Regions from separate parts of the Streptomyces sp. NPDC006476 genome, predicted to be linked through region 2. Evidence: riboswitches for the same ligand, from Rfam matches in the RefSeq annotation. Region 2 holds a riboswitch; the other holds the start of a gene.
The links. Region 2 has a riboswitch for cobalamin ahead of ABZZ74_RS02375 (cobalamin biosynthesis protein). Riboswitches for the same ligand answer to the same signal wherever they lie in the genome.
Positions count from the first base shown of each region.

Region 1: linked by a shared signal. The riboswitch ahead of ABZZ74_RS42475 (ribonucleoside-diphosphate reductase subunit alpha) and the one ahead of ABZZ74_RS02375 (cobalamin biosynthesis protein) in region 2 are both predicted to bind cobalamin.

Region 1 covers NZ_JBEXPK010000067.1:28,125-32,312, reverse strand. Annotated here, with positions in the region: gene ABZZ74_RS42475 (ribonucleoside-diphosphate reductase subunit alpha) at 1-1,746, opposite strand, end outside; cobalamin riboswitch at 1,867-1,997, opposite strand; gene mctP (monocarboxylate uptake permease MctP) at 2,170-3,798, opposite strand; gene ABZZ74_RS42465 (DUF3311 domain-containing protein) at 3,795-4,049, opposite strand.
Region 2 covers NZ_JBEXPK010000002.1:60,003-64,190, reverse strand. Annotated here, with positions in the region: gene ABZZ74_RS02380 (cobyric acid synthase) at 1-713, opposite strand, end outside; gene ABZZ74_RS02375 (cobalamin biosynthesis protein) at 710-1,651, opposite strand; cobalamin riboswitch at 1,772-1,914, opposite strand; gene ABZZ74_RS02370 (hypothetical protein) at 2,040-2,267, opposite strand; gene ABZZ74_RS02365 (inorganic phosphate transporter) at 2,302-3,540, opposite strand; gene ABZZ74_RS02360 (class II aldolase/adducin family protein) at 3,692-4,188, shown strand, end outside.

The DNA of each region.
Region 1 (4,188 bases), on a different contig from region 2:
CACACCCCGGGCGGTCCGGGTCTTCTCCCAGGCGGGCAGCGGGCCGCTCCGCTCGGCGAGGTCCGCGGAGGCCTCGTACGCGGCGAGCATGACGCGCTCGGCGATACGCGTGGACAGGGCCTTGGCCTCGGGCGAGTCGAAGGGCAGTCGCAGCTTGAAGAAGACGTCCTGCAGGCCCATCGCACCCAGACCCACCGGGCGCCACTTGGCGTTGGAGCGGCCCGCCTGCTCGGTCGGGTAGAAGTTGATGTCGACGACACGGTCGAGGAAGGTGACGGCCGTGCGGACGGTCTCGTCCAGCCGCTCCCAGTCGATGCCGCGGCCGGCCACGAAGGCGCCCAGGTTGACCGAGCCGAGGTTGCACACCGCCGTCTCACCGTCGTCGGTGACCTCCAGGATCTCCGTGCAGAGATTGGAGGAGTGGACGACATGACCGGGGGTCGCCGTCTGGTTCGCGGTGCGGTTGGCGGCGTCCTTGAAGGTCATCCAGCCGTTGCCGGTCTGCGCGAGGGTGCGCATCATCCGGCCGTACAGTTCCCGGGCCGGGAGCGTCTTGCGGGCGAGCCCCGCCGCCTCCGCCTGCCGGTACGCCGCGTCGAACTCCTCGCCCCACAGGTCCACGAGTTCGGGCACGTCCGCCGGGGAGAACAGCGACCACCGCTCGTCGGCGTCGACCCGGCGCATGAACTCGTCCGGGATCCAGTGCGCGAGGTTCAGGTTGTGCGTACGGCGGGCGTCCTCACCGGTGTTGTCGCGCAGCTCCAGGAACTCCTCGATGTCGGAGTGCCAGGTCTCCAGGTAGACGGCCGCGGCGCCCTTGCGCCGGCCGCCCTGGTTCACGGCGGCGACGCTCGCGTCCAGCGTCTTCAGGAACGGGACGATGCCGTTGGAGTGGCCGTTGGTGCCGCGGATCAGCGAACCACGGGCGCGGACGCGGGAGTAGGCGATGCCGATGCCGCCGGCGTGCTTGGAGAGACGGGCGACCTGGTGGTAGCGGTCGTAGATGGAGTCCAGTTCGTCCTTCGGGGAGTCGAGGAGGTAGCAGGACGACATCTGGGGGTGCCGCGTGCCGGAGTTGAAGAGGGTGGGGGAGGAGGGCAGGTAGTCGAGGCGGCTCATCAGGCCGTAGAGGGAGGCCACTTCGTCCACGGCACGGGCGCCTGTCTCCGAACCGAGCGCGGTGTCGTCCGCGAGACCGCTCGCCACGCGGAGCATGAAGTGCTGCGGCGTCTCGATGACCTTGCGGGTGATCGGGTGGTGCAGGAGGTAACGGCTGTAGAGGGTGCGCAGGCCGAAGTAGCCGAAGCGGTCGTCGGCCGCGGGGTCGATCAGCGCGTCGAGGCGGTCGGCGTGCAGCCGTACGAACTCCGCGGTGCGGTCGGCGATGAGCCCTTCGCGATGGCCGACGGCGACGGACTCGGTGAAGGACGTGACGCCCTGCGAGGCGGCCTCGGCGGCGACGCTCAGGGTGAGGAGCCGGGCGGCCAGCCTGCTGTACGCCGGGTCCTCGGAGATGAGGCCGGCCGCCGCCTCCGTCGCCAGCTCGCGCAGTTCCGCCCCGTCCGCCCGCGCGGACCGGCCGCGCAGTGCGGCGGCGGCGACCCGGCCGGGGTCGGCGTCGGGCAGGTCAGCGGTCAGCTCGGTCAGGGTGCGCAGCAGTGCGGCACCGTGTCCGTCGGCTTCCGGCTCGGTCGCTGAAGCCGGGTCGGTCGCTGAGGCCGGATCGGCCGGCGGCGCGATGGTCACGTGGGGCTCTCCCTCGCTCGGCACGGGGCCTTGCGGGCAGGGGGCAGCACACGAGCGCGGCGCGCTTCGCATCCACCGGCCCATTCCGCGAGGCCCGGACGTCAGGGCACCCGGGCCGGTGTGGCCGGGTGCGCTGTCGGCAGGTCCTCGGACTGACTCCGCGCACGGGTGTGCGCGGGTTCACCGTTGCGGGACAGTTCCGGATTCGCACCGGATTCCCCTGCGGCGACAGCGAGATGAGCATACATCTAGTGCCGGGTTTGGGTAGCACCCCCATATGTTGTGTCGGGGTTGCTTCGGGGAACGGAAGAGCGGGCCGCCGAGGGGGGTTCCTTCGGTGGCCCGCTGCGAGTGTCCGTGGTTGATCGCGCTCACGCGGCGGAGCCGCATATCGATACAGCCCCGCGCCCCTATAGGGGCGCTTCAGTGGGCGCTTCCTGCAGTCGCAGGCGGGAGTTCCACCTCCACCCCGGGGTCGCCCGCGTCCGCCGTGTAGTCCTCCGGGCTGGTCTGATCGATGCCCTCGGGGGCCTTCAGGGCCTTTAGGACGAAGGTGAGGACCACCGTCACCGCCACGTTCAGGACGAAGGCGGTGAGGCCGATGTAGCCGATCTCCCCGATGCCCGGGATCTCCTTCGACGAGCCGCCGAAGTGCTTCTGGGTGGGGGAGGCCACGCCGTACGCCGCGACCGTTCCGTAGATCATGCCGACCGCCCAGCCGGCGAGCAGGGCCCAGCGGTGGAACCAGCGGGTGAAGAGGCCGCCGACCAGGGACGGGAAGGTCTGCAGGATCCAGATGCCGCCCAGCAGCTGGAAGTTGATGGCGACCGTCTTGTCCATGGTGAGGACGAAGACCAGTGCGCCGACCTTCACCACCAGCGACACGATCTTGGAGACCTGGGCCTCCTGCTTCGGCGTGGCGTCCGGCTTGATGAAGTCCTTGTAGATGTTGCGGGTGAAGAGGTTCGCGGCCGCGATGGACATGATGGCCGCCGGGACCAGCGCGCCTATGCCGATCGCCGCGAAGGCCACCCCGGCGAACCAGCTCGGGAACATGTTCTCGAAGAGCTGCGGGATCGCCAGCTGGCCGTTGGTGACCTTGACCCCGGCCGCGATGGCCATGAAGCCCAGCAGCGCGAGCAGGCCGAGCATCAGCGAGTACAGCGGCAGGATCGTGGTGTTGCGGCGGATCACCTCGCGGCTCTTGGAGGAGAGCGTCGCGGTGATCGAGTGCGGGTACATGAACAGTGCGAGCGCCGAGCCCAACGCCAGGGTGGCGTACGTCCATTGGGCGGGCTCGGCCGGTGCCAGGGCGCCGCGCGGCTTGCCCGTCGCCGGGTTGGTCTGCGCGAACGCGTGGCCCGCCTTGGCGAAGATGTCGTCGAAGCCGCCCAGCTTGATCGGGATGTAGATGATCGCCACCGCGATGACGATGTAGATCAGCGTGTCCTTCACGAACGCGATCAGGGCGGGGGCCCGAAGGCCGGAGGAGTAGGTGTAGGCCGCGAGCACACCGAAGGCGATCAGGAGCGGGAGGTCCTTCACGAACCAGTTGGTGTTCTCACCGCCGCCCACGCCCATGACGTCCAGCACGGCCTGGATGCCGACGAGTTGGAGCGCGATGTACGGCATCGTCGCGAGGATGCCGGTCAGCGCCACCGCCAGCGACAGGCCCTTGGAGCCGAAGCGTCCGCGCACGAAGTCGGAGGTCGTCACGTACCCGTGCTTGTGCGAGACCGACCACAGGCGCGGCAGGAACGTGAAGATCAGCGGGTAGACCAGGATCGTGTACGGCACGGCGAAGAAGCCGGCCGCGCCCGCCGCGTAGATCGCCGCCGGTACGGCGACGAAGGTGTACGCCGTGTACAGGTCGCCGCCGAGCAGGAACCAGGTGACCCAGGTGCCGAACGACCGTCCGCCCAGGCCCCATTCGTCGAGGCTGTGCTCGTTCTCGGCCTTGCGCCAGCGAGCGGCGAGGAAGCCCATGGCCGTGACGGCCAGGAAGAAGAAGATGAAGACGCCGAGCGCGACGCCGTTCACACCGTCCTTCACTTGCCCGCACCCCCCTTGCGGGCGCGCTGGTCACGCTGCCACAGCTTGTACGCGGTCATGGTCAGCGCCGTGGAGACCAGCACCCACAGCATCTGGTACCAGTAGAAGAACGGGATGCCGATGAACTCCGGGTCGGTCTTGGCGTAGGACCCGACCCACAGCATCGCCACGAAGGGTGCGAGCAGGCAGATGGCGATGATCACGCGGACCGGGGTCACCACCGGTGGTCTCACTTCGGGTACTTCGGACATACGGCGGCTCCGTCCCCTCACGATCGCCTGTGATCACATGTGTAACGCGCAGGCAATGTAGGTCACGGCGTCACGGCAGTGGAAGACCGCGTCGGGATATCGGTATGTCGATTCCGTGAAGACCCGTGGCGGGGGTGGA
Region 2 (4,188 bases):
CCGTCCTCCTCGTCGATGCCCAGTCCGTGCCGGAAGGGCAGAACACCGTAGGTGCGCCGCCCGGTGAGCCCGTGCAGCATGTCGAGGCCCGGTTCGAGCAGCGACACGTCACCCCGGAACTTGTTCACCAGGAACCCGGCGACGAGCCGCTGGTCCTCCTCCGACAGCAGCGCCACCGTCCCGAAGAACGAGGCGAACACGCCCCCGCGGTCGATGTCACCGACCACGAGGACGGGAAGCCCGGCGTTGCGGGCGATCCCCATGTTCACGATGTCGGTCCGGCGCAGATTGATCTCCGCGGGACTGCCCGCCCCCTCACAGATCACCGCGTCATACGTGCCCCGCAACTCGGCGAGACACTCCAGCACGGTCCCGAGGAGCTTCTGCTGCCGCCCACCGTGGTACCCCCGCGCGCTCAGCTCGCCCACGGGCCTGCCCATGAGCACGACCTGGCTGCTCTGTTCGCCCCCCGGCTTCAGCAGCACGGGGTTCATCTGCGCCGTCGGCTCGATCCGGCACGCCTGTGCCTGCATGGCCTGCGCCCGCCCGATCTCGGCGCCCTCGCGGGTCACGAAGGAGTTGAGCGACATGTTCTGCGCCTTGAAGGGAGCCACCTTGACCCCTTGGCGCACCAGCCACCGGCAGATCCCGGCGGTGACGACACTCTTGCCGGCGTCGGAGGTGGTGCCGGCGACGAGGAGACCCCCGCTCATGACGTACGTCCCTTCACCAACAGGCGCGCGGCGGCACTGACGCCGAGCGCGAGCAGACCGACGCGCCGGGAGAGCCGTACGGCCCGCTCGATGTCAGGTACGGCGACGGCGCGGCCCGGTGCGTTGAGCACGGGCCGGTGCTCGACCCGCCCGCCGTAGGAGAGGGTTCCGCCCAGGCGCACGCCGAGCGCTCCCGCGAACGAGGCCTCCACAGGACCGGCGTTGGGGCTCGGATGCTTCCCCGCGTCCGCACGCCAGGCCCGTGCCGCTCCGCGCGGGTCGCCGCCCGCGACCGTCGCCAGTGCCGCGGTCAGCCGGGCCCCCGGCCAGCCGGCCACGTCGTCCAGCCGCGCGGAGGCCCACCCGTAGCGCCGGTACCGCGCCGACCTGTGACCGACCATGGCGTCCAGCGTGTTGACGGCCCGGAACCCGAGCAGCCCCGGCACCCCGCCGACGGCCCCCCACACCAACGCCCCGACCACGGCGTCCGAGGTGTTCTCGGCGACCGACTCCACCACGGCCCGGGCGATCCCGTCCGCGTCCAGCGCCTGCGGATCCCGCCCGCACAGATGCGGCAACCGCTCCCGGGCCCCCTCGACGTCACCCGCCTCCAGGGCCCGCCCGATGACCCGCGCCTCGCGCGCGAGCGAGCTGCCGCCGACAACCGCCCAGGTGGCGGCGGCGGTCAGCGCCACGGAAGCGGTACGGGACGGACGTACGACCTTCTCCGCCACGGCGCCCAGCGCCACGGCACCTCCGACGCACACGGCGGTGTGCAGCGTGCCCCACCCGCGGTGGTCCCGCCACAGCACCCGTTCCACGGCACCCGCGGCCCGTCCGAAAGCGGCGACCGGGTGCCCCCGGCGCGGATCGCCGAGCAGTTGGTCGCCGAGGAGCCCGGCGGCGGCGCCGTACGCGAAGACGCGACCGGCACGCATCGGCTCAGCCGGCCGTGGGGCCGGGCAGCGACCCGGGGCCCTTCGGAAGGATCCCGGTCCAGTACCTCAAACGGCAGGCGAGCATGGCTGTATGTCCTCACTCAGGGTGTCCGCGCCCTGGTTCGACGAGACCGGCGGTGGGAGTTCCTGGCTCCCGGGGCTACCTACCCCGGTGACAGTGGCGGGACCGCGCCGGACTCGCACCGGCTTCCTCCCTTGCCGCCGTACATGGCTCCGGCAGTCCACCACGCACCCGAACGGCAGTCAACTTGCCGTTGACCTGCGACGGGAGAGTGTGCTGAGGCCCACATGCGAGGGGTCGCCGTGGTCACGGAAACGCGAGGTGCCGGGACGGATCACCGTCCCGGCACCAACAGGAGGTCAGGGCTCAGCCCTTGGCCATGATCAAATTGATTCCGTACGCCACCGCCGCCGCGCACCCCGCGAAGGCCACGTACGCTCCGGCCGTCGCGAGGGCTGCCGAGCCGCCCTGCGCGGTGGCCCGCTCGCGGTGCGACAGGCCCATGACGCCGAGGGTGAAGAGGGCCACGAGGCCCACGGTGACCGCGAGGCTGACACCGAAGACGGAGCCCAGGGCCGACCAGTCGATCTTCATGCTGCTGATTCCTTCGTTACCGGGTGGCCGGGGCTCAGACGGCGGCCGGCGGGGCCGCCGGTTCCGTGGTGGTGACCGGCGCGGCGATCGTGGCCGTCAGACCCTCCGTCACCGCGCCCGGGGGAGGAGGGGTGACGGCGGCGATCGCCGTGGTGACGACGCCGGCCGGCTCCTCGGTCTCGTTGACGTTCGACGCGTCGACGACCTCGCGGCGCGAGACCTTCCAGATCGCGGCGCTCGCGGCGACGAGGAAGACGGCGACGACGGCGGTGCCCCAGTCCCCGAGGTCCGTCACGGACTCCGCGCCCGCGCCGACCAGGGCGGCGGCCGGCAGCGTCAGGACCCAGGCGACCAGCATCCGGGTCGCGGTGGACCAGCGCACCACCCCGCCCTTGCGGCCGAGGCCCGCGCCCATCACCGAACCGGAGACGACGTGCGTGGTGGAGAGGGAGAAACCGAGGTGGGAGGAGGCCAGGATGGCCGTCGCCGCGCTGGTCTGGGCGGCGAAGCCCTGACGCGGCTGAAGCTCGGTCAGGCCCTTGCCCATCGTGCGGATGATGCGCCAGCCGCCGATGTACGTGCCGAGGGCGATGGCCAGACCCGCGGAGAGGATGACCCAGGTGGGCGGGTCGGATTCGGGGGCGACGGCGCCGCCGGCGACCAGGGCGAGGGTGATGATGCCCATCGTCTTCTGCGCGTCGTTGGTGCCGTGGGCCAGCGAGACCAGGCCGGCCGAGGCGATCTGCCCGGCGCGGTAGCCCTTCTCGGCCGCCTTGCCGTCGGCCTTGCGGTCGAGTGCGTAGGAGAAGCGGGTCGCCAGCGTCGCGGCGAGCCCGGCGACGACCGGGGCGGCGAGCGCCGGCAGCAGCACCTTGGTGACGAGCACGTCGCCGTGGACCGCGCCGAAGCCGGCCGAGGCGACGGTGGCGCCGATCAGACCGCCCATCAGGGCGTGCGAGGAACTGGAGGGCAGGCCCACCAGCCAGGTCACCAGGTTCCAGAGGATCGCGCCGACCAGGGCGGCGAAGATGACCTCGGGACGGATGCCGTTCTCATCGACGAGACCCTTGGAGATCGTGTTCGCGACCTCCACGGAGAGGAAGGCGCCAACAAGGTTGAGCGCGGCGGACATGGCCACCGCGACCTTGGGCTTGAGTGCGCCGGTCGAGATGGTGGTGGCCATCGCGTTGGCGGTGTCGTGGAAACCGTTCGTGAAATCGAACGCGAGTGCGGTGATCACCACAATCGCGAGGATCAGCGAGAAGTTTTCCATTTACCCAGGCAATCGTTCGAAGTCATCGGTCGGTTGACCGTAGGAAACCTGGGTGAACAGAAGATGAACTGGGGTGGGCGTCAGAGTGTCGCGGTGGGTGGTCCCGAGCGAACTCGGTTCCCGGTCGATATGCGCCTGGGATGATCGCGGCATGGGCGAACAGCAGCGGGACGGGCACAACGTACGAGGAGAGCGGGGCGCGCTGCCCGAGGAGACGCGGGCCTGGGAGGAGCTCGTGGCGACGGCCCGCCGCACCGTCGCCGACGGCCTGGTCGTCGGCACCTCGGGCAACGTCTCGGCGCGCGTCGGGGACACCGTGCTGGTCACGCCCTCGGGCGTCCCCTACGACCGCCTCGCACCGGACGACATCACCGGCGTCGACCTCGACGGCCGGCAGGTCCTCGGCACCCTGGTCCCGACCAGCGAGCTGCCGATGCATCTCGCCGTATACCGTTCGACCGGCGCGCGGGCGGTCGTCCACACCCACGCCGTCCACGCGACGGCGGTCTCCACCCTCGTCCCCGAGCTCCCGACGATCCACTACATGGCAGCGGCCCTGGGCGGCCCGGTCCGAGTCGCCCCGTACGCGACCTACGGCACCGACGAGTTGGCCGAGAACATGCTCCGCGCCCTCGCCGACCGCTCCGC